DNA from 3 places in the Modestobacter versicolor genome. Region 2 is predicted to be linked to each of the others. Evidence: predicted binding sites of a transcription regulator. Region 2 holds the regulator's gene; each other region holds the start of a gene.
The links. Region 2 encodes LexA, which represses DNA repair genes until DNA is damaged. Its sites were predicted from a motif close to TCGAACANNTGTTCGA; they were not measured.

Region 1 (7,661 bases), on a different contig from region 2:
GCCCCGGCGGCGCCCCCGGTCGAGCTGGAGGTCGTGCCCGAGCGCGAGGCGCCGGTGGAGGAGGCCGCGGCGCCGGTGGCCGGGGAGCCCGAGCAGGAGGAGCTGGACCTCGACCTGGACCCGCAGGCGCTGCGCGGCGGGCTGGAGGCGCTGCTGTTCGTGGTCGACGCCCCGGTGGACGAGGCGACGCTGGCGGCCGCGCTGCGCTGCCCGGTGCGCCGGGTGCGCGACGAGCTGGCGGCGCTCGCCGCCGGCTACGACGCCCGCCGGGCCGGCATCGTGCTGCGCCGGGTGGGGGAGGGATGGCGGCTCTACACCCGGGAGGAGCACGCGCCGGTCGTCGAGCGGCACCTGCTGGAGGGGCAGCGCAACCGGCTGACCCAGGCGGCGCTGGAGACCCTTGCGGTGATCGCCTACCGGCAGCCGGTGACCCGGGCGCGGGTGTCGGCGATCCGCGGGGTGGGGGTGGACGCCGTCGTGCGGACGCTCACCTCGCGAGGGCTGATCCGGGAGGCCGGCTCGGACCCCGACACCGGCGGTGGGCTCTACGTGACGACGCCGCTGTTCCTGGAGCGGCTCGGGCTGACCAGCCTGGACGAGCTGCCCGAGCTCGCCCCGCTGCTGCCGGACACCGGCTCGATGCTGGACGAGCACCCCGACTCCTGACCGATCAGACGCGCAGCGGTGCGCTGATCAGCGGTGTGCCGAGCAGGATCTCGGTGCCGTCGGGTCGCCAGGTGCGCCACCGCCCGCCGGGATCCCGTTCGACCCGGAAGCCGTGGTGGACCTTGCCGTGGTGGCGTTCGCAGAGCAGTGCTGAGTTGTGCAACGACGTGTCTCCGCCGTGCAGCCAGTGCGCGAGGTGGTGCACGTCGCACCAGTGCGTGGGTGCCGAGCAGCCGGTGAACACGCAGTGCCCGTCGCGCTGCTCGACCGCCCGGCGGATGTGGGCGGGCACCACCCGGTGGGTGCGCCCGACGTCCAGCGGCAGGCCGTCGGGGCCCATCACGATCCGGGACACGGTGCCGTCGCAGGCCAGCCAGCGGGCCCGAGCGGCAGAGATCCGGGCACCGAACCCGGTCGCCGCAGCACCGGGGCCGGTAGTGGAGGTGTCGGCGAGGTCGTCGGCGTCGATGGTGACCACGACGTGCGGCTTCACCGTCCGCAGCGTGGGCAGGCTCCCGGCGGCGAGCTGGTTGTCGCACAGCTGGACGAGGGCGTCGGCGTTCTGCTGGCCGCGGGTGCGGTCGTCGCTCTTCGGGCGGGAGGCCTGCACGATCGACTCGATCGCGGCCTGCACCTTTTCCCCACCGACGGCATCGAGGTCGAACCGGCCGGTGACCGAGCCGTCGGCGTGCCGGGCGATCGACAGCCGACGACCCTCGGTCGGGTCGGGCTCAGGACCATCGGGGTCCAGGGCGGCGTCGAAGGCCTGCACGGCGGTGACCAGCATCGCGTGCGGCGCACCCTCGGCCACCGCCGTCCACGCCTGGTCGAACGGCGCCAGGTCGATGCCCTGCTCTTCGGCGCGCGCGACCTCGCCCGGGCCGACCGTGCGCGCGACGACGTCCACCTGCTCGGCGGTCACCACACCCTCGGCGAACCCCGCGGCCAGCGCCGGGAAGTGCTCCAGCGCCCGCCCCGACCGCACCACCTGGGACGCCTCCGCCGGCGCCAGCCGGACGTGCCCGATCAGCCACGACCGCATGCTCTTGAGTCCGTCGTGCTCGGCGGCCTGAGTCGTCTCCGCGTGCCGCACCGTGCGGGTCAGCTCAGCGGCAACCCGGTTGCCCACCGCCACGAGCAGGGCGACCCGCTCCAGCACCTGACCGTCCGCGAGGCCGTGTAGGTCGTCGCCCGCGAGCGCATCCAGGACCGACCGCAGCTCGCTCACGACACCTCCCGACCGACTCGAACACGTGTACGAAGTCCAGTCGAACAGGAGCGCCGCGACCACCCGTGTCCGCAGGTCAGACGCCTGTCCACAGATGTCGGACGCCCCTCGACGTACCGCTTGGTCGGGTGGTGATCGCGGCACGGCAGAGATGGGAGAATGGCAGGGATGAACACCACCCCGGACGACGAGTCCACCACCGAGGGCGGCGAGGGCTGGTCCGAGGACATGGAGCTGGCTCCGTTCCACCCCCGTGACGTCGAGGAGACCGAGCCCGACGACGACCGCCCCGGCGAGCGACTGCAGAAGGTGCTGGCCCGCGCCGGCGTCGGCTCCCGCCGGGTGAGCGAGGACATGATCGACCAGGGCCGGATCAGCGTGAACGGCAAGGTCGTCCGCGTGCAGGGCATGCGGATCGACCCGGCGACCGCGGTGATCGCCGTCGACGGCCGGCGCATCGACATCAAGAACGACAAGGTCACCTACGCGATGAACAAGCCCTTCGGGGTCATCACCGCGATGAGCGACGACCGGAACCGCCCCACCGTCGGCGACATGATGGGCGACCTCGCCACCGGCCTGGTGCACGTGGGCCGGCTCGACCAGGACACCGAGGGCCTGCTGCTGCTCACCACCGACGGGGAGCTGGCCCACCGGTTGGCCCACCCGTCCTACGAGGTGAAGAAGACCTACCTGGCGCAGGTCAGCGGTTCGATCGGGCGAGACCTCGTCCGCCGGGTGCGCGCCGGCGTCGAGCTGGAGGACGGCCCGGTCAAGGTCGACTCGTTCCAGGTGGTCGACACCCACGCCGGCCAGTCCGTGGTCGAGGTCGTGCTGCACGAGGGCCGCAAGCACATCGTCCGCCGGCTGCTGGCCGAGGTCGGGCTGCCGGTCAACCGGCTCACCCGCACCGCTGTCGGCCCGATCGACCTGGCCCGGATGCGCACCGGCACGATCCGCAAGCTGACCCGTACCGAGGTCGGCGCCCTGCACGAGCTCGTCGGGCTCTGACGGCGCGGCAGGGGGCCGAGTCGCCCCCTGCCAGGATCGGGTCGTGACGACGACCGACCGCCCGATGCCCCCGCTACAGGCCGACGAGCGGGCCACCCTCGCCGGCTGGCTGGACTTCTACCGGGCCACCCTGCTCGGGAAGTGCGACGGGCTCACCGACGACCAGCTGCGCACCCCCGCGGCACCGCCCTCGACCCTCACGCTGCTCGGCCTGGTCCAGCACGCGGCGGAGGTGGAGCGGAACTGGTTCCGCCGGGTGCTGCTGGGGGAGGACGTGCCGGCCATCTACGACGGCGCCGACGACGCGAGTGGCCACGACGGCGGCTTCGACCTCGCTGACGACGCCACCTTCGCGGCCGCCCGGGCGACCTGGGAGGACGAGGTGGCGCGCAGCCGGGACGCCTGCGCGGCGCGCGGCCTGGACGAGACCAGCCCGTTCATGGGCGGCCAGGTGACGCTGCGGTGGGTGTACAGCCACATGATCGGCGAGTACGCCCGGCACGCCGGCCATGCCGACCTGCTGCGCGAGCGCATCGACGGCGCGACCGGCACCTGATGAAGGACCCTCCTGCCCCCCACCGCTCGCAGGCTCGCGGCGGGCCCCTGTAGGAGGGCCGATCGGCGGGGGTCAGACCGCGGAGACCTCCACCGGCGTGGAGAGCACCCGGTCGGCGCCGACGACGCGGTCCGGGCCGGTCAGTCGCAGCGGTGCCTCCAGCCGCAGGTCCTCGCTCGAGGCGCCCAGCTGCAGGACGACGTCCCCACCCTCGACGACGCGCTGCAGGTCGCGCCCGGTGAACGAGGTGCGGTCGGCGTGCACCGTGAAGGTGACCCGGGCGGCGGCACCGGCGTCCAGCTCGACCCGGGCGAAGCCCACGAGCTGGCGCACCGGGCGCACCACGCTGGCCACCGGGTCGTGCAGGTAGAGCTGCACCACGTCGGCGCCGGACCGCGAGCCGGTGTTGCGCACCGTGCAGGAGACGGTGACCGAGCCGTCCGTGGGCCACGCGCCGTCGGCGGCCCCGGTCACGGCCAGGTCCGACCAGTCGAAGGTCGTGTAGGACAGGCCGTGCCCGAACGGGAAGGCCGGCGTCGGGTCGGCCGAGCTGATCCCGCTCTTGCGGGCCAGCGCGGGCGCCAGGTACGTCGCCGGCGACCCGCCGGGGGTGCGGGCGACCTGGACGGGGAGCCGGCCGGAGGGGTTGACCCGACCGCTGAGCACGCCGGCGACCGCGCCGGCGCCCTCCTCGCCCGGGAAGAACGCCTGCACGATCGCGGCCGCGCGGTCGACCACCGCGCCCAGCGCGTAGGGCCGGCCGGTGAGCAGCACGACGACCACCGGCTTGCCGGTGTCCAGCAGCGCGTCGAGCAGCTCGGCCTGCGAGCCCGGCAGGCTCAGGTCGTCGGCGTCGCAGCCCTCGCCGGAGGTTCCGCGCCCGAACAGGCCGGCCCGGTCGCCGAGCACGGCCAGCACGACGTCGGCGTCCTGCGCGGTGCGCACGGCCTCGGCGATGCCGCTCGCGTCCGGCTCCTGCACCGGGCAGCCCGGCGCGTAGGTCACCGAGGCTGACGCGAACTCGGCCCGCACCTGGTCCAGCAGCGTCGGCAGCTCGATGCCCAGCGGCATGCCGGGGTGCTGCACGCCGACGTGGTTGGGGAAGGCGTAGCAGCCCATCAGCGCCAGGACGTCGTCCGCGCACGGGCCGACGACGGCGACCGACGCCGGCTCCCGCAGCGGCAGCACGCCGGCGCGGTCGTCCAGCAGCACGACCGAGCGCTCGGCCAGCGTGCGGGCCAGCGCCCGCATCGCGGGCGGGTCGAAGTCCAGCTCCTCGGCGGCCCGCAGCGCGGCGGGCTCGGGGTCCCAGCCGGCGTCCAGCAGGCCCAGCTCGGCCTTCTGCCGCAGCACCCGCTCCAGCGCCCGGTCGACCAGCTCGACCGGCAGCTGCCCGGAGCGGACCAGGTCCAGCAGCGGCTCGCCGTAGCAGCGCACCGTCGGCAGCTCCACGTCGATACCGGCGGTCAGCGCCAGGGCGGCGGCGTCCGCGGGGGAGCCGGCCACGCCCTGCGTCGTCTCCAGGAAGGAGACGGCGAAGTAGTCGGCGACGACGACGCCGTCGAAGCCGAGGCGGCCGCGCAGCAGGTCGGTGAGCAGGCCCGGGTCGGCGCCGGCGGGGACGCCGTCCACGGCCGCGTAGCTGTTCATCACCGAGCGGGCGCCGCCCTCGCGCAGCGCCGCCTCGAACGGCGGCAGCACGACGTCGGCGAACTCGCGCGGGCCGATGCGGACCGGGGCGTGGTTGCGCCCGGCGGAGGAGCCGGAGTAGCCGGCGAAGTGCTTGAGGGTGGCGACGATGCCGGCGTCCTCGAGACCGCGGGTGTAGGCGGAGCCGAGCGCGGCGACGAGGTACGGGTCCTCGCCGATGGTCTCCTCGGTGCGGCCCCAGCGGTGGTCGAAGGAGACGTCCAGCACGGGGGAGAGGCCCTGGTGCACCCCGACCGAGCGCATGACCTCGCCGATGCCCCGGGCCATCGCGTGCACGGTGACGGCGTCGAAGGAGGCGCCCCAGGCCAGCGGGGTCGGGAAGACCGTGGCACCCCAGGCGGTGAAGCCGGTCAGGCACTCCTCGTGGGCGATCGCCGGGATGCCCAGCCGGGAACCGTCGATGATGCCGCGCTGGGTCTGGGCGAGGACCTTGGCGCCGATCGCCGGCTCGACCGGTCCGGTGCCGAACACCCGGGTGAGCTGGCCGAGGCCGGGGGCGGTCAGCTCCTCCCACGGCGGCAGCGGCTCGGAGAACTCGTGCTGGTTGGGCGCGACCTCCTCGCCCTCGGAGATGGCGGTCCACACGCCGTAGAGCTGCGCGACCTTCTCCTCGAGGGTCATCACGCCCATCAGCGCGGCGACGCGCTCAGGCAGCGGGCGGGCCGGGTCGCGCCAGACGGCGGCGGCAGCCGACGCCTCCGCGTCGAGGGCAGGCGGGGACTGGCGTTCGGTCACGAGCGGGGCTCCTGGGGGTGGTCAGGGCGCCGGGGAGGCGCGCGGCGGGTCAGCGCCGGTGGGCAGTGCCGGGTCACGGCGGGAGGGGTGCGGGTCAGCGGTGGCGGGGTGCGGCCGTGGAGGCGCGCGGGACGAGGTGCGTCGCCAGCTCGACGCGCTGGCTGGCCAGCCGGCCGCCGTTGATGAGCTCGTGCAGCATCCGCCCGGCCATCCGGCCCATGTCGGCCAGCGGCTGGCGCACGGTGGTCAGCGGCGGCGACGACCAGCGGGCCATCGGCAGGTCGTCGAAGCCCACCACGCTCAGGTCGTCGGGCACCGACAGGCCGGCCTGGCGGGCGGCCTCCATGACGCCGAAGGCCTGCTCGTCGCTGCCGGCGAAGATGGCCGTCGGCGGGTCGGGCAGCTCCAGCAGCGCGCGGGCCTGGTCGTAACCGCCCTGGTGGCGGAAGTTGCCGTGCCGCAGCAGCACCGGGTCGACGGCGATGCCGGCCCGCTCGAGCGCGGCCCGGTAGCCGTCGATCCGGGCGCGGCTGCAGAGGTAGTCCTGCGGCCCGCCGACCACGGCGATGCGCCGGTGGCCCAGGTCGACCAGGTGCTCGGTGGCGGCCAGCCCGCCGGCCCAGTTGGTGGCGCCGACGCTCGGCACGTCCTGGCCGGGCATGTCGACCGGGTCGATCACCACGACCGGCAGCTGGGAGCGGCCCAGCCGGCGCTGGTCGGCCGCGGTGAGCCGGGAGGTGACGACGAGCGCGCCGCGGCGGCCGCCGGCGATGAGCGACTGCACCCAGTCGGTCTCCGCCGTCCGGGACTGGGAGGAGACGACGACCTCCAGGCCGCTCTCGGTGACCCCGCGCAGGATCTCGACGGCCCAGGGGCTGTCCAGCGCGGTGAAGACCACGTCGACCAGGAGGTCGGTGGGCGCCTTGCGCACCACCGGGACGTAGTTGTGCTGCTCGAGCAGCTGCTGCACGTGGGCCCGGGTGGCCGGCGCGACGTCCTGCTTGCCGTTGACGACCTTGGACACGGTGGGCAGCGAGACCCCGGCCGCCGCGGCGATGCTCGCCAGCGTCGGTCTGCCCAGCTCTGGTGGTGGCACTGGGTACGGCCCTCCCGGTCCTCGATCGGTGCCGACCCGGGTGGCTCGAGCCAGCCCACCTCACCGGGAGCGGTCAGGCCGGCGTCGCTGTCGGCGTGCGGTGGACGGTATCGAAACTTTCGGAGATCCGGTAGTCGCCACGGCCCTTTCGCGGCTCTCGTCGGAGTGTCCGGACGAGGCTGTGCAACGGTTCGGTCTCGCAGCGACGCGCGGATTGTGGGCTGCGTTGACACCCCCCGGTGACGTGGCTTACGTTCTCGCAACTGCTCGAAACTTTCGGTTTTCAACGACGAAACAGGAAGGTGGCGGTGGGATGTCCCCCCGGCGCTTGACCCGCGTGGCCACGACGGCCACGACCCTTGTCCTGGCTGGTTCTCTGGTCGCTTGTGGCTCCTCGGGCCCCAGCGGCGGGGGCGGCGGCGACGGAGGCACCGCCCAGGTGTGGGCCCTCCAGGACACGACCCTCAACCCGATCGAGCAGGCCTCGATCGACCGCTTCAACGAGACCTCCGACGTCGGCGAGGTGGAGCTGCAGACGTTCGGCAACGACCCGTACAAGCAGCGGCTGCGCACGGCGATCAACTCGGCCAACGCCCCCGACGTCTTCTTCAACTGGGGTGGCGGCAACCTCAAGGAGTACGTCGACGCGGGCAAGATCG
Region 2 (7,661 bases):
GGCCGGCGGCTGCACGAGGTGCTCGACGAGTTCGCCCGCCGGCCGGCCGACCCGGACGGCGAGAAGTGGTCGGTCTACCTCGGGATGCACCCGGAGGTCTGAGGTGTTGTACCCGGCGATGACAACAGCTCGAACCACAAGTCAGTCGCCCTCCACGCCAGGGCGTGCCACGCTGGAGCCGATGACGACAGCCCAGAACCGCGCGATCCTCGACGAGGCCGAGGCCCGGGTCGACAAGGCCGCGCGTGCCCGCGCCGCCGGTGCCCGGCCCGCCCCGGCCGACCAGTGGGACGCCCCCGACGACACCACCGGCTCCTACATCAAGGAGGAGCGCGGCGCCCTGCGCCGGGTCGCCGGGCTCTCCACCGAGCTCACCGACGTCACCGAGGTCGAGTACCGGCAGCTCCGCCTGGAGCGCGTCGTCCTCGTCGGCGTCTGGACCGAGGGCACCGCGGCCGACGCCCAGCGCTCGCTGGCCGAGCTCGCCGCCCTCGCCGAGACCGCCGGTTCCCAGGTCCTCGACGCGCTGATGCAGCGCCGCGACAAGCCCGACCCGGCCACCTACGTCGGCTCGGGCAAGGCCGCCGAGCTGCGCGACGTGGTCGCCGCCAGCGGCGCCGACACCGTGATCTGCGACGGGGAGCTGGCGCCGGGCCAGCTCAACCAGCTGGAGAAGATCCTCAAGGTCAAGGTGGTCGACCGGACCGCGCTGACCTGGACATCTTCGCCCAGCACGCCACCAGCCGGGAGGGCAAGGCCCAGGTCGAGCTCGCCCAGATGCAGTACATGCTGCCGCGGCTGCGCGGCTGGGGTGAGTCGCTGAGCCGGCAGGCCGGTGGCCGGGTCGCCGGTGGTGGCGGCATCGGTACCCGCGGCCCGGGTGAGACGAAGATCGAGACCGACCGTCGCCGGATCCGCGCCCGGGTGAGCAAGCTGCGCAAGGAGATCGCCGGCATGGCGACCGCCCGCACCACGCAGCGCAACTCCCGCGACCGCAACTCCACGCCCAGCGTGGCGATCGCCGGGTACACCAACGCCGGGAAGTCCAGCCTGCTCAACCGGCTCACCGACGCCGGGGTGCTGGTGCAGGACCAGCTCTTCGCCACGCTGGACCCCACGGTCCGCCGCGCGCAGACCCCCGACGGCCGCGAGTTCACGATGACCGACACCGTCGGCTTCGTGCGCCACCTGCCCCACCAGCTGGTCGACGCCTTCCGGTCGACCCTGGAGGAGGTGGCGGCCGCCGACCTGCTGGTGCACGTGGTCGACGGCGCCGACCCCGACCCGCTGGGCCAGATCGACGCGGTGCGGGTCGTCCTCAACGAGATCGACGCGACCAAGGTCCCCGAGCTCATCGTGGTCAACAAGGTCGACGCGATGTCGCAGGACGACGTGCTGGCGCTGCGCCAGGCGCTGCCCGGTGCCGCGTGGGTCTCCGCCCGCACCGGCGAGGGCATCGAGGCGCTGCGCGACGTCATCGCCGCGCGGCTGCCGCACCCGCACGTCGACGTGGACGTCCTGGTGCCCTACGACCGGGGTGACCTGGTGGCCCGGGTGCACCGCGACGGCGAGGTCGTCGAGGAGCGGCACGAGGCCACCGGCACGCGGCTCACCGCCCGGGTCGAGCCCGACCTCGCGGCGCTGCTCGTGGACTACGCCGTCCCCGTCGCGGGCGTCTAGACCCTGCTCCCGGTGGTGCGCCGCGCCCGGCCCACCACCGGGAGGGTCACGGGGAGGTCACGGCCCCGGTACCGTGACGCGGTGACCAGGAGCCACGTGCAGCCGTCGGCGGGCTCCGCCGGTGGCTCGCCCGCCGGCCGACCGGGCGGCGTCATCGGCGTCGGCCGGCCGCCGTGGTGGGTGCTCGCACTGTCGGTGCTGGTGACTCTCGGGGTGACCGTCGACCTGCTCAGCGGCGGCTGGCTGGAGAAGCTGGACGTCGAGGTCTCCGACGTCGTCAAGGGCTGGGGTCTCCGCGACTCGGGCGCGTACTGGTTCGTCTGGGTGTTCACCCAGGCCGGTGGCCGGGGCTTCATCCTCATCGTGCTGGCCGGGCTGGTGGGGTGGCTCGCCGTCCGGCAGCGCACGCTCGTACCGCTCATCCGGGTGGTGGTGGCCCTGGCGCTGCTGACCGCGGTGGTCTACGCGTTCAAGTACGGCGCCGGCCGCACCGCTCCGGCCTACCCGGGGTCCTACTTCCACCGCGACGGCGCCAGCTACCCCTCGGGCCACGTTGCGAACGCCGTGCTGATGTGGGGTGTCGCCCGCTGGCAGGCCGTCGAGTTCGGGCTGCCCGCGTGGGCGCAGCGCACCGCCTGGCTGCTCAGCGTGCTGGGGCCGCTGTCAACGGGTGTGGCCATGGTGGCGCTGGACTTCCACTGGGTCACCGATGCCGTGGTCGGGCTGGCCGTGGGCCTGCTGTTGTTGGGCGTGGTTCATGCACTGGACACGCTGCTGGTGTCACGCTGGGTCCGTGCCAGAGCGGGCCGATCGCACGCCTGACCGCGCCGGCCGCCGCACCTGGGCGGGGGGCGCGGCCCTCTGCGCACCCCTGGGGCTGCTGCTGACCGTGCTGACGGCCGGCCCCGCCGCCGCCGAGGGCGCCGAGCCCGCTGCCTTCGGGACCGCCGCCACCCGCTGCGAGATCGCCGACCCGCGACTGCCGGAGCTCTCCGGTCTGGTCAGCGCGGGGGACGCCATGCTCGCCCTGAACGACGGCGGCGACCGTGCCGAGGTCTACGTGCTCGACGGCTCGTGCGCCGTCGGCGACGTGCGCTCGGCCGACGTCGACCCCTACGACCCCGAGGACATGGCGCTCGGCGTCGACGGCACCATCTGGCTGGCCGACACCGGGGACAACACCCAGACCCGGGAGACCGTGGCGCTCATCGGCCTGCGGGCCGACGGCAGCAGCACGCTCACCCGGCTGACCTACCCCGACGGGGCGCACGACGCCGAGGCGCTCCTGCTGGCACCCGACGGCACGCCGTACCTGGTCACCAAGGAGGTGCTCGGGGCCAGCTCGGTCTACCGCCCCGACGCACCGCTGGCCGACGGGGCCACCGTGCCCATGTCGCGGGTGCTCGAGCTCGGCTTCACCCTCACCGGCACCCCCGGTGGCCCGGTCGGGCGGGCCGGCGAGCTGATGGTGACCGGCGGCGCGGTCTCCGCCGACGGCCAGCGGATCGCGCTGCGCACCTACACCGACGCCTACGTCTGGCCGCTCAGCGGTTCCGACGTCGCCGGTGCACTGGCGCTGCCGCCGGTGCGGGTGCCCCTGCCCGAGTCACCGCAGGGGGAGGCGATCGCCTTCGCGGCCAACGACCGCGACCTGCTGGTGTCGGGTGAGGGGCTCCCCGCCGTGGTGACGCTCCTGCCGGCGGCTGGCGAGCTGGCGCCGGCAGCGTCCACCGGACCGGCGGACGAGGAGTCCGCGGCGGCCACGCTGACCCACGAGGTCACGCCGCTGACCGCCGGGCTGATCGCCGCACTGGTGGCCACCGGGCTGGTGTGGATCGGCGGCAAGCTGCGCCGTCGCCGCAGCGCCGGCTGACCACTGCCCACCCGATGGGCGGGTGTCGCCCCCTCCCCGTCCGGGAGGGGGCGTCCTCACACCCGGCGCAGGACGGTGACGACCCGGCCCAGCACCGTGGCGTCGTCGCCGGGGATCGGCTCGTACGCCTCGTTGTGCGGCATCAGCCAGACGTGCCCGTCGCGGCGCTTGTAGGTCTTCACCGTCGCCTCGCCGTCGATCATCGCCGCGACGATCTCGCCGTTCTCCGCGGTCGGCTGCTGGCGGACGACGACCCAGTCGCCGTCGCAGATGGCCGCGTCGACCATCGAGTCACCGGCCACCTTGAGCATGAACAGCGTGCCCTCGCCGACCAGCTCGCGGGGGAGCGGGAAGACGTCCTCGACGGCCTGCTCGGCCAGCACCGGGCCACCGGCGGCGATCCGGCCGACGAGCGGCACGTAGGTGGGACGCGGGGCGGACGCCTCGTCGACGCCGCTGGCGCCACCCGCGGCGGCCAGCGCCTCGGCGGAGGCCTCGGCGCTCGCCGCGGCCGCGGCGGCCTCACCGGGGAGGCGCACGTCGAGGGCGCGCGGGCGGTTGGGGTCGCGCCGGAGCCAGCCCTTGCGCTGCAGCACCGAGAGCTGGTGGGCCACGGAGGAGGCGGAGGAGAGCCCGACCGCCTCGCCGATCTCGCGGACCGACGGCGGGTACCCGCGGCGCTCGATGGAGTCGCGGATGACCTCCAGGACCCGGCGCTGGCGCTGGGTCAGCCCGTCGCCGGCCTCACCGCGGTCGGGGAACTCGCGGATCGCCGCTCCCGTGCCGGCGCCCTCCGCGGTGTCCGCACCGGCGCGGCTGCGCCGGGAGGGGGCCTTGCCGCTGCCTGCCGTCGGGCCGTCGGCCGCCATGTGTCCTCCTCGTCCGGCTGCCAGGGGCAGCGTTCCCGGTGCGTCGGTCACCGGTGCCCCGCCGCGGCCCCGGCGGGGCCGGGGACGGGCGGACCGGGTCTCGATCGCAGGAGCACGGTAGCGGGTCACACCCGTGTAGTTCAAACAGGTGTTCGAAGAAGTGCCGTGTCGGGGGTGAACTTGTCGGACCCGTGCGGTAGACATCGCACAGGCGTTCGAATCGAACAGGCGTTCGAGCACGGTGCTCGATGCCTGGTCGGCCGCCCGTCGTCCCGCCCGGCACCGTCACACCCAGGAGCGTCCCCCGATGGCCAGCCCCCAGCGCAGCGTCCCCGCCTCCTCTCCCGTCCCCGCGCGGGGTGTCGCGCCGGCCGGCCGTGGGCCGCAGTCGGTGGCCCCGCCCGTGCGGCGCGACGCGGTCCGCCCCGGCGCGCGGCCGGCCCGGTTCGACGGGCTGGGGGGTGGCCGGTCGGTGCGCGGCGGCTGCGCGGTCGAGCCGGCGGCCCTCCCGCGCCCGGCCGCCCACCCCCGCGCAGCTGCCCCCGGCCCGCTGCGGTTGACCCGCCGGGGCCGCCGGGCCCTGTCCGGGCTGTCCATCGCGATCGGCCTCTCCATCGCGGTGGCCACCGTCGCGGTGGAGCTGGGCCAGGCCGACGGGGGCCTGGAGCTGGCCGGCTCGTCGACGGTCGTCGTGCAGCCCGGCGACACCCTGTGGTCGATCGCCGGCGAGGTCGCCCCCGAGGAGGACCGGCGCGCCGTCGTCGACGCCCTGGTCGACGCCAACGACCTCGACGCGGTCGAGCTGGTGCCCGGCCAGGTCCTGCAGCTGCCGTGACGACGCCCCGCCGGGCCGCTGCCCACGGGGCCCACGGGTGGTGCGGGCGGGGCCTGCGCGACGGAGGAACACGACACGCCCGGTTGGGGTTGCGTATCTGTAGGGGTACGGGGCTAACCTCACCCCTACATCTTGTAGTGACAGAGATGTAGTTCCGTCCACAGGCGCTTCCCCAGGTCACCCCCAGGGCATCCACCGGATGTCCCCCGGCGGGTCCACAGGAAGCGCCGCGGCAGCCGCTCCGAGCGGCCGATCGAGGAGGTGCCCCCGGTGCGTTGCCCGTTCTGCCACAGCCCTGACAGCCGGGTCATCGACTCCCGGGAGACCGACGAGGGCGCCACCACCCGGCGCCGTCGCTCGTGCCCCGTGTGCGGTCGCCGGTTCACGACGGTCGAGGAGCCCGTGCTCGCCGTCGTCAAGCGCAGCGGCGTCAGCGAGCCCTTCGACCGCAACAAGGTCATCGCGGGCGTCCGCCGGGCGTGCCAGGGCCGCCCGGTCGACGAGGCCCAGCTCGCCGTCCTCGCCGCCAAGGTGGAGGACGCCGTCCGGGCCACCGGGTCCGCCGAGGTCCCCAGCAACGAGGTGGGCCTGGCGATCCTCGGCCCGCTGCGCTACCTCGACGAGGTCGCCTACCTGCGGTTCGCCAGCGTGTACCGCTCCTTCTCCTCCGCAGCCGACTTCGAGAAGGAGATCGCCGAGCTCAAGCGGCTGCGCCCCGACCCCGCCGACGCAGGTCCCCCCGGCGACGACGCCGGCACTGCCCCACCCCGCTAGTCCGCCCCGCGCCCGACCCCGGGCCGCCCGGCACCCCGGCTCTCGGCGTCCGCCGACCTTCCCCAGCCACCGCCCTGCACACCCGCAGACCCCTCACCACGGGAGCACGCTTTGACCGAGACAGCCGACCGCCTCTCTCCCAGCCGGAACCGCCGCACGGCGAAGGCCCCCGTCCGCGGGAAGGGCCTGAAGGTCAAGCGCGTCTTCACGACCGCCGGCGTCCACCCCTACGACGAGGTCGTCTGGGAGCGTCGTGACGTCGTCATGACCAACTGGCGGGACGGCTCGATCAACTTCGAGCAGCGCGGCGTCGAGTTCCCCGCCGAGTGGAGCATCAACGCCACCAACATCGTCACCACGAAGTACTTCCGTGGTGCGGTGGGCTCCCCGCAGCGCGAGACGAGCCTGCGCCAGCTGATCGACCGGGTTGTGCTGACCTACGGCGCGGCCGGCCGCGAGCACGACTACTTCGCCAGCGAGGCCGACGCCGAGGTCTTCGAGCACGAGCTGACCTGGATGCTGCTGCACCAGTACTTCAGCTTCAACTCGCCCGTGTGGTTCAACGTCGGCACCGCCTCGCCGCAGCAGGTCAGCGCCTGCTTCATCCTGGCCGTCGACGACACGATGGACTCGATCCTGAACTGGTACCGGGAAGAGGGCCTGATCTTCAAGGGCGGCTCGGGTGCCGGGCTGAACCTCTCCCGCATCCGCTCCTCCAAGGAGCTGCTCTCCTCCGGTGGCACCGCCTCCGGCCCGGTCTCCTTCATGCGCGGTGCCGACGCCTCCGCGGGCACCATCAAGTCCGGTGGCGCCACCCGCCGCGCGGCGAAGATGGTCGTCCTGGACATCGACCACCCCGACATCGAGGAGTTCATCGAGACCAAGGCGCGCGAGGAGGACAAGATCCGCGCGCTGCGGGACGCCGGGTACGACATGGACCTGGGCGGCAAGGACATCACCAGCGTCCAGTACCAGAACGCCAACAACTCGGTCCGGGTGAACGACGAGTTCATGCGCGCGGTCGAGAACGGCACCGAGTTCGGCCTGCGGGCCCGCTCCGACGGCTCGGTCATCGAGACCGTCGACGCCCGCGAGCTGTTCGGCAAGGTCACCAAGGCGGCCTGGGAGTGCGCCGACCCGGGCATCCAGTACGACGACACGATCAACGACTGGCACACCAACCCGGAGACGGGCCGGATCAACGCCTCGAACCCGTGCTCGGAGTACATGAGCCTGGACAACAGCTCGTGCAACCTGGCGTCGCTGAACCTCATGAAGTTCCTCAAGGACGACGGCACCTTCGACTCGAAGAACTTCGTCAAGGCCGTCGAGCTGATCATCACCGCGATGGACATCTCGATCTGCTTCGCCGACTTCCCGACGGCGCCGATCGGTGAGACCACCCGCGCCTACCGCCAGCTGGGCATCGGCTACGCCAACCTCGGCGCGATGCTGATGGCCACCGGCCACGCCTACGACTCCCGCGGTGGCCAGACGCTGGCGGCGGCGATCACCTCGCTGATGACCGGCACCGCCTACCGCCGCTCGGCCGAGCTGGCCGGCGTCGTGGGTGCCTACGAGGGCTACGCCCGCAACGCCGACGCCCACGCCCGGGTCATGCGCAAGCACG
Region 3 (7,661 bases), on a different contig from region 2:
CCGAGGCCCTGGTCTGGGCGCTGACGATGCTCTACTACCTGGGCGGGGACAACCGCGGCGTCGACGTCGAGTGGTTCTACCTCGCCGTCGGGCTGCGCGACGTCGCCCTCGTCGTCCTGATGGCGCTGGTCGTGCGGGACGTCTGGCAGCCCGACGCCGACCTGGTGCGGCGCAGCTGGCCGGGCACCGACGACCCCGCGGGTGGCTTCCTGGACGGCGCCCGGGACGTGCGCACCCTGCGGCGGCGGGCTCAGCCGGCGAGGGCCTCGCGCAGCAGGGAGATCTCCTCGGCGTGACCGGCGGCGTCGCCCGGGGTCTCCAGGACGACGGGGGCACCGGCCGCGCGGGCGACGCCGACCAGCAGCTCCAGCGGGATCTCCCCCGAGGTCAGCGGCGCGTGCCGGTCCCGCCCCGAGCCCGCCGGGTCGCGGCTGTTGTTCAGGTGCACCAGGTCGATCCGACCGGTGACCGCCCGGACGTCGTCGACCACCCGGGCGAGGTCCCAGCCGGCGGCCCAGGCGTGGCAGGTGTCGAGCACGAAGCCGGCGCCGAACTCGCCCACCGCCTCCCACAGCCGCGCGACGGCGTCCAGCTCGCGGGCCATCGCGTTGTCGCCGCCCGCGGTGTTCTCGATCAGCACGGGGATGCCGAACCCGCCGTCCTCGGCCTGCCGGGCGAAGGTCTTGCGCCAGTTGTCGACGCCGGCCGCGGGATCGTCCTTGGCCAGCACGTGACCGCCGTGCACGACCATGCCGCGCGCGCCGACCGCCGCCGACGCCGCGGCGTGCTGGCCCAGCAGCTTGCGGCTGGGGATCCGGATCCGGTTGTTGGTCGAGGCCACGTTCAGCACGTACGGGGCGTGCACGAACACCGCGACGTCGGAGGCGAGCAGCGGCTCGGCGTCCGGGCGGGGCCTGGGCGCCTTCCAGCCCTGCGGGTCGGCGAGGAACACCTGGACGGCGTCGGCGTCCATCTCCGCCGCGCGGGCCAGCGGGCCGCCGTCCAGCAGCTCGTTGTCCTCGGTCAGACCCGGTCCGACGTGCACGCCGATCAGCTGCTCAGCCACCCCGGCGACCCTAGTCGGGCGCACCTCCCCGCCGGGCGGGCGTATCGCGGAGCGCCTAGGGTCGTTGACCCCGTGACGGGGAGCACGTCCGGCGGGTGACCGGCGGGCGCGAGCGGGAGGGGTGGGCGTGCAGGGTCGCATGCGCAGCGGTGGGGTCGGCCGGACGGCACGGCGGGCGGTCGCGGTGGCCGTGCTCGGCGCGCTGGCGGTGCTGACCGGCTCCGTGTTGTCCGCTCCGGTCGCCGGCGCGGCGCCGACCGCCACCGTCGAGGTCAGGGACCTGACCCCGCCCCTGGTGAGCATCGACCCGGGCGGCACGGTCACCTTCGTCAACCTGGTCCAGGACAAGACCGTCCAGGTCGGCGGCGGCGGGCTGCTCCCCTCGCTGGTGACCGTCGTGGTGCACACCGACGTCGCGCTCACCCTCCCCTCCGGCCAGCACCCGCTGAAGCCGGGCGAGTCCTGGGCCGAGCGGTTCGACCGCAGCTGCCTGGTCGGCTGCGCCATCACCTACACCTACCGGGCCGAGGTGCCGGGCAGCTCGGTCGTCGGCTCGCTGCTGAGCACCGTGACCGGCAAGGCGCTCGCGACGCTGCCGCAGAGCCAGGTGGTCGGCTACGACGGCCAGCAGACCACCGTCACCCTCGGCGTCCCGACGCCCTTCCTGGTCAACACGATCGTGCCGCTGCCCAACCTGCCCTCGGTCGACCTGCCGCAGCTGCCCGCGGTGACGGTCCCGGTCCCCGGCGCACCCGTCCCCGGCGTCCCGGCGCCGGAGCTGCCGGCCACCGAGCAGCCCGCCGGTGGGGGCACCGAGCAGCCGGCCGCCGTCCTGCCGCCCCCGGTGGGCGGCACGGGGTACGCCTACGGCACCCCGAGCGGCGCCGCCCAGCTGTCGCCGACCTCGGCCGCCGGCACGGCGTTCGACCCGTCCCGTCTCGGGGTGCCCGGCTCGGTGGCCGGCGCGGGCCCGGCGTCCGCCAGCGGGGGCTCCGGCAGCGGGGGCCTGGCCGGTGGACCGGACGGCTCCGGTGCGCCGACGTACGGTGCGCTGGCCGGTCTGGGCAACCCGCTGGACGAGAGCGGCGAGGACGTCTCGGTCGCCTCGGACGACGCGGCGCTGCCGGCCCCCGGGCTGAGCGTCCCGGCGCTGCTGGCGGTCATCGCGCTGGCCGGCACCTCGTCGGCGCTGGTCAAGGTCCGCCGCGCCCGGCGTCCCTGAGAGCCGCGCTGGTAGCCTGTGCGGTGCGCGTCCCGACCGATGCCCGCTCCTGCGGGTCACCGACGGGACGTGCGACGCGTGTACGACCCTCCTGCTGCAGATGTACTGCGGCCGCTGAGACCAGAGGAGGTGGGGTTCTCCGTGCGTCACTACGAACTGATGATCATCCTCGACCCCGAGCTCGAGGAGCGGACCATCGCTCCCAGCCTGGACCGGTTCCTGACCGTCGTCACCAACTCCGGTGGCACCGTCAAGACCGAGATCTGGGGCCGCCGTCGGCTGTCCTACGAGATCAAGAAGAACGTCGAGGGCATCTACGCCATCGTCGACATCCAGGCCGAGCCCGCCGCCGTGGCCGAGCTGGACCGCCAGCTCAACCTCAACGAGTCGGTGCTCCGGACCAAGCTGATGCGCCCCGAGGCCCACTGACCATGGCCGGCGAGACCGTCATCACCGTCATCGGGAACCTGACGGCCGACCCGGAGCTGCGGTTCACGCCGTCCGGCGCCGCCGTCGCCAACTTCACCGTCGCCTCGACCCCCCGCACCTTCGACCGCCAGTCGCAGGAGTGGAAGGACGGCGAGGCGCTGTTCCTGAGGTGCAACGTCTGGCGCCAGGCCGCCGAGAACGTCGCGGAGTCGCTGACCCGCGGTTCGCGGGTCATCGTGTCCGGTCGCCTCAAGCAGCGTTCCTTCGACACGAAGGAAGGCGAGAAGCGCACCGTCATCGAGCTCGAGGTCGACGAGATCGGCCCCTCGCTCCGCTACGCCACGGCCAAGGTCACCCGCGCTGCCCGCTCCGAGGGCGGCGGCGGCGGTGGCTTCGGTGGCGGTGGCGGCGGCAACAGCGGCGGTGGCAGCTTCTCCGGTGGCGGTGCCAGCGACCCCTGGTCGACCCCGCCGGCGTCCTCCGACGAGCCCCCCTTCTGATCCACCTCCCTGTACTGATCTCTGGAGAACCCAGTGCCCAAGCCCCCCGTTCGCAAGCCCAAGAAGAAGGTCTGCCAGTTCTGCAAGGACAAGGCGACCGGCGTCGACTACAAGGACACGACCCTGCTGCGGAAGTTCATCTCCGACCGCGGCAAGATCCGTGCCCGCCGCGTCAGCGGCAACTGCAGCCAGCACCAGCGTGACGTCGCCGTGGCCGTGAAGAACAGCCGCGAGATGGCCCTGCTGCCCTACACCTCCACGGCGCGCTGACATGAGCGCGACGAAGCTGATCCTGACCCAGGAGGTCAACGGCCTCGGCTCTGCCGGGGACACCGTCGAGGTGAAGGGCGGGTACGCCCGCAACTACCTCCTGCCCCGCGGGCTGGCCATCGTGGCCACCCGGGGTGCCGAGAAGCAGGTCGAGAGCCTGCGCCGGGCGCGTGCCGCCCGGGACGTCCGGACCCTCGAGGAGGCCCAGGCGGTCGCCGCGCGGCTGTCCGGGCTCACCGTCACGCTGCCGGCCCGCTCCGGAGACGGTGGCCGGCTCTTCGGCCGGATCACCACCGCCGACGTCGCCGCTGCGGTCACCGCCGCTGGTGGCCCGGAGCTCGACCGCCGCCGGATCGAGCTGCCCAGCAGCATCAAGAGCGTGGGCACCCACACCGTCACGGTGCGGGTCCACCCGGAGGTCAACGTCCCGGTCACCCTGGACGTGGTCGCCGGCTGACAGCGCCAGCACTGCCCACGAGGGGCGTCGGACTCCGGTCCGGCGCCCCTCGTGGCGTTCCCGGGACCGTCCGCCGCCACCGGCGGCCACCGGCCGTCCACAGCCCTCGCGGGTCGTCTGCCCGCTGACCGGGCCGCCGGTCGACATGTCCACAGGCTGTGCAGATCGACGTGCACAGCGGCGGTGGACGGCGGCCGGGCCGGGGGGCCGCCGGCGCGGTGCGTGGGGCCGGTGGGACGACACGACACGCCCGGGCGCAGGCGACACGGGGGCAATCCAGGACTTTCCCGCGTCCACAGGGTGGGAGTGGTCGCCGCGCAGGTGGAGGCCGGGTTGCCGGGAGGTGTCCGGCGTCCGTCCCCCCGGCCCTCCACACGGTCACCGTGCTCGTCCACCGACATGTCCACATGTTGTGCAGAACCCTGCGCACAGGCGGTGTTGGACCTGGCCGCAGAAGCTTCCTAACGTCCACCCCGCTGCCACCGGGCGCGAACTGTCGGCGCCCGGTGGTAGGTACACGTCGAACAGTTGTTCGACAGGGACATGCGCCCACCCGGCCGGCACACCCGCCGGGTCCTGGGCGAAGAGGGAGGAACGTCAGTGGCGGTCGTCGACGACATCAGCAGGCCGAGGGCCGCGGCTCCGGAGTACGACCGCCAGCCCCCTCAGGACGTCGCAGCCGAGCAGTCGGTGCTGGGCGGCATGCTGATGTCCAAGGACGCCATCGCCGACGTGGTGGAGGTCCTGCACGGCGCCGACTTCTACCGCCCGGCCCACCAGGTCGTCTTCGACGTGATCCTCGACCTCTACGGGCGCGGTGAGCCGGCCGACGCGATCACCGTCGCCGCCGAGCTGAACCGCACCGACCAGCTGTCGAAGATGGGCGGTGCGGTCTACCTGCACACGCTGATCGCCTCCACCCCCACCGCGGCCAACGCCGGCTACTACGCCGCGATCGTCGCCGAGCAGGCCGTGCTGCGCCGGCTGGTCGAGGCCGGCACCCGGGTGGTCCAGCTGGGCTACGGCGCGGCCGGCGGCAAGGGCGACGTCGACGACATCGTCGACCGGGCGCAGCAGGAGATCTACGACGTCACCGAGAAGCGGATGAGCGAGGACTACTCCCGGCTGGCCGACGTCCTGCAGCCCACGATGGACGAGCTGGACGCGATCGCCTCCCGCGGTGGCGTCAGCCGCGGTGTCCCGACCGGCATCCGCGACCTCGACGAGCTGACCAACGGCCTGCAGGCCGGCCAGATGGTCGTCATCGCCGCCCGTCCCGGTGTCGGCAAGAGCACCCTGGGGCTGGACATCGCCCGCTCCGCGACGGTGAAGCACCACCTGCCGGCGGCGATCTTCTCGCTCGAGATGAGCAAGCACGAGATCACCATGCGCCTGCTGTCGGCGGAGGCGAAGGTGCCGCTGCACCACATGCGCGCCGGCACGCTGTCCGACGAGGACTGGTCGAAGCTGGCCCGTCGGATGGGCGAGATCGCCGACGCCCCGCTCTACATCGACGACTCGCCGAACATGACGATGATGGAGATCCGGGCCAAGGCGCGGCGGCTCAAGCAGCGCAACGACCTCAAGCTCATCGTCATCGACTACCTCCAGCTGATGACCTCGGGCAAGAAGGTCGAGAGCCGCCAGCAGGAGGTCTCGGAGTTCTCCCGTGCGCTGAAGCTGCTGGCCAAGGAGCTGGAGCTGCCGGTCATCGCGATGAGCCAGCTGAACCGCGGGTCCGAGCAGCGTCAGGACAAGAAGCCGATGCTGTCCGACCTCCGCGAGTCCGGCTCGATCGAGCAGGACGCCGACATGGTGATGATGATCCACCGCGAGGACATGTACGAGAAGGAGTCCCCGCGGGCCGGCGAGGCCGACATCATGCTGGTCAAGCACCGCAACGGCCCGACCGCGAACGTCACCGTCGCCTTCCAGGGCCACTACTCGCGCTTCGTCGACATGGCCAACTGACCGGCCCGTCCACCCGACCGCCGCGCGACACGGCCGTCCGAGGTCCCCGGGGAGCGCCGCTCGCGCGCCTAGCGTCGAGAGCCGACCGACTCCCCGGGGGCTCCACGTGAAACAGCGCTACGCCGCGCTCGCCGTCCTGGCGGTGCTGGCCACCGCCGGCTGCCAGCCCGGCGAGGTGGGCGCCACCCCGCCGGCTCCCGACGCGGTGTCCGAGGCCGCCGAGCAGGCCTCGGCGAGCGCCCCGGTCGCCGGGCAGGCCGCCACCGACGTCCTCGCGACGCTTGCGGTCAAGGGCCGCGCGCCGAAGACCGGCTACGACCGCGACCAGTTCGGCCCGCAGTGGGCCGACGTCGACCGCAACGGCTGCGACACCCGCAACGACGTGCTGGCCCGCGACCTGACCGCCGAGGCGTTCAAGCCCGGCACCCGGGACTGCGTGGTGCTCAGCGGCACCCTGGCCGACCCGTACACCGGCACCACCATCGCCTTCGAGCGAGGCGACGGCAGCAGCGTGGACATCGACCACGTGGTGGCGCTCAGCGACGCCTGGCAGACCGGCGCCTTCGGGTGGGACGAGGCCCGGCGGACTGCCTTCGCCAACGACTCGCTCAACCTGCTGGCCGTCGACTACTCGGCCAACCGGCAGAAGGGCGACGGCGACGCCGCGACCTGGCTGCCCGGCAACCGCGGCTACCGGTGCGCCTACGTCGCGCGCCAGGTGGCGGTCAAGGCCGCCTACGAGCTGTGGGTGACCCCGGCCGAGCACGACGCCATCGCCCGGGTGCTGGGGGACTGCCCCGGTGAGCCGGTGCCCGCGCCGACCACGCCGGCCCCGGCCCCGGCCCCGGCGGACGTTCCCGCGGGAACGCCGGCCCAGCCCTTCGAGAACTGCGCCGCCGCCCGCGCAGCGGGTGCGGCACCGCTGCACCGCGGCGACCCCGGCTGGTCCGACGGCATGGACGGCGACGGGGACGGCGTCGCCTGCGAGTGAGGCCAGGCGGCGCGAGTGGCTCAGTCGTGCAGGTTGAGCTGGTCGTGCTGCAGCGCGAACGCGTCGATCTCCGCGGTGGTCGGCGTCCGGCCGTCCGCGTGGAGCTCCAGCAGCCCGGTGAAGTACTCCTCCCGCGGGATCCCCGGGGTGAACAGGATGAGGAAGCGAGCCCCGACGTCCGGCCCGGCCGAACGGAACGCGTGCACCCCGGACCGGGGCACGTAGACGAGGTCGCCCGCGTGCGCCGTCGTCCACCCGTCGTCGGCCAGCACGTCCAACGAGCCCTCGAGCACGTGGAAGGACTCGCTGAACGTGCGGTGCAGGTGCGGGCCCGGGCCGCTGCCGCCGGGGGCCATGGTGACCTCGAACAGGCCGTAGTCGCCGCGGGTCTGGCTGCCGGTGGCGACGAACCGGGTGCGGCCGGCCGAGGGCTGGTCCGCGCGCCGGGAGAAGGTCGCCGGGTCGGGGAGGAACGTCATGCCAGGTGCCTACACCCGGCGGAGCACCGCCACCAGGAAGTCCCCGTCCGGGGCGTAGGGCCGCAGGTCCCAGGTCGACAGCAGGACGTCGGGCACCAGCCCACCGGCGCGGGCGTCGTCCAGGAACTCCTCGAACGGGTACCCGCGCCCGGCGCCGAAGCCGATCGCCGCCCGCCCGTCGGGGACCAGGTGCGCCGCGAACCGCCGCAGCACCTCCCGCCGGGTGCTGGGGGCCAGGAACGCCATCACGTTGCCGGCGCAGACGATGCCGTCGAA

Region 1: a site for LexA is predicted at 1,912-1,927, ahead of FHX36_RS05265 (HNH endonuclease signature motif containing protein). Genes of this name have one in related genera too.
Region 3: a site for LexA is predicted at 4,465-4,480, ahead of dnaB (replicative DNA helicase). Genes of this name have one in related genera too.

The regions. Positions count from the first base shown of each region.
Region 1 covers NZ_JACIBU010000001.1:1,080,459-1,088,119, reverse strand. The annotation lists gene scpB (SMC-Scp complex subunit ScpB) at 1-666, shown strand, start outside; gene FHX36_RS05265 (HNH endonuclease signature motif containing protein) at 671-1,894, opposite strand; gene FHX36_RS05260 (pseudouridine synthase) at 2,063-2,905, shown strand; gene FHX36_RS05255 (DinB family protein) at 2,949-3,461, shown strand; gene FHX36_RS05250 (beta-xylosidase/alpha-l-arabinosidase) at 3,534-5,906, opposite strand; gene FHX36_RS05245 (LacI family DNA-binding transcriptional regulator) at 6,001-7,002, opposite strand; gene FHX36_RS05240 (extracellular solute-binding protein) at 7,442-7,661, shown strand, end outside.
Region 2 covers NZ_JACIBU010000002.1:43,045-50,705, reverse strand. The annotation lists gene FHX36_RS20260 (ArsR/SmtB family transcription factor) at 1-102, shown strand, start outside; gene FHX36_RS23185 (HflX-like GTP-binding protein) at 182-823, shown strand; gene hflX (GTPase HflX) at 715-1,680, shown strand; gene FHX36_RS20250 (phosphatase PAP2 family protein) at 1,762-2,502, shown strand; gene FHX36_RS20245 (hypothetical protein) at 2,474-3,553, shown strand; gene lexA (transcriptional repressor LexA) at 3,610-4,422, opposite strand; gene FHX36_RS20235 (LysM peptidoglycan-binding domain-containing protein) at 4,730-5,257, shown strand; gene nrdR (transcriptional regulator NrdR) at 5,528-6,031, shown strand; gene FHX36_RS20225 (vitamin B12-dependent ribonucleotide reductase) at 6,143-7,661, shown strand, end outside.
Region 3 covers NZ_JACIBU010000001.1:3,213,773-3,221,433, forward strand. The annotation lists gene FHX36_RS15665 (glycosyltransferase family 87 protein) at 1-296, shown strand, start outside; gene FHX36_RS15670 (deoxyribonuclease IV) at 251-1,066, opposite strand; gene FHX36_RS15675 (hypothetical protein) at 1,206-2,288, shown strand; gene rpsF (30S ribosomal protein S6) at 2,430-2,717, shown strand; gene FHX36_RS15685 (single-stranded DNA-binding protein) at 2,720-3,217, shown strand; gene rpsR (30S ribosomal protein S18) at 3,251-3,487, shown strand; gene rplI (50S ribosomal protein L9) at 3,489-3,944, shown strand; gene dnaB (replicative DNA helicase) at 4,545-5,915, shown strand; gene FHX36_RS15705 (HNH endonuclease family protein) at 6,022-6,906, shown strand; gene FHX36_RS15710 (cupin domain-containing protein) at 6,927-7,385, opposite strand; gene FHX36_RS23045 (class I SAM-dependent methyltransferase) at 7,395-7,661, opposite strand, start outside.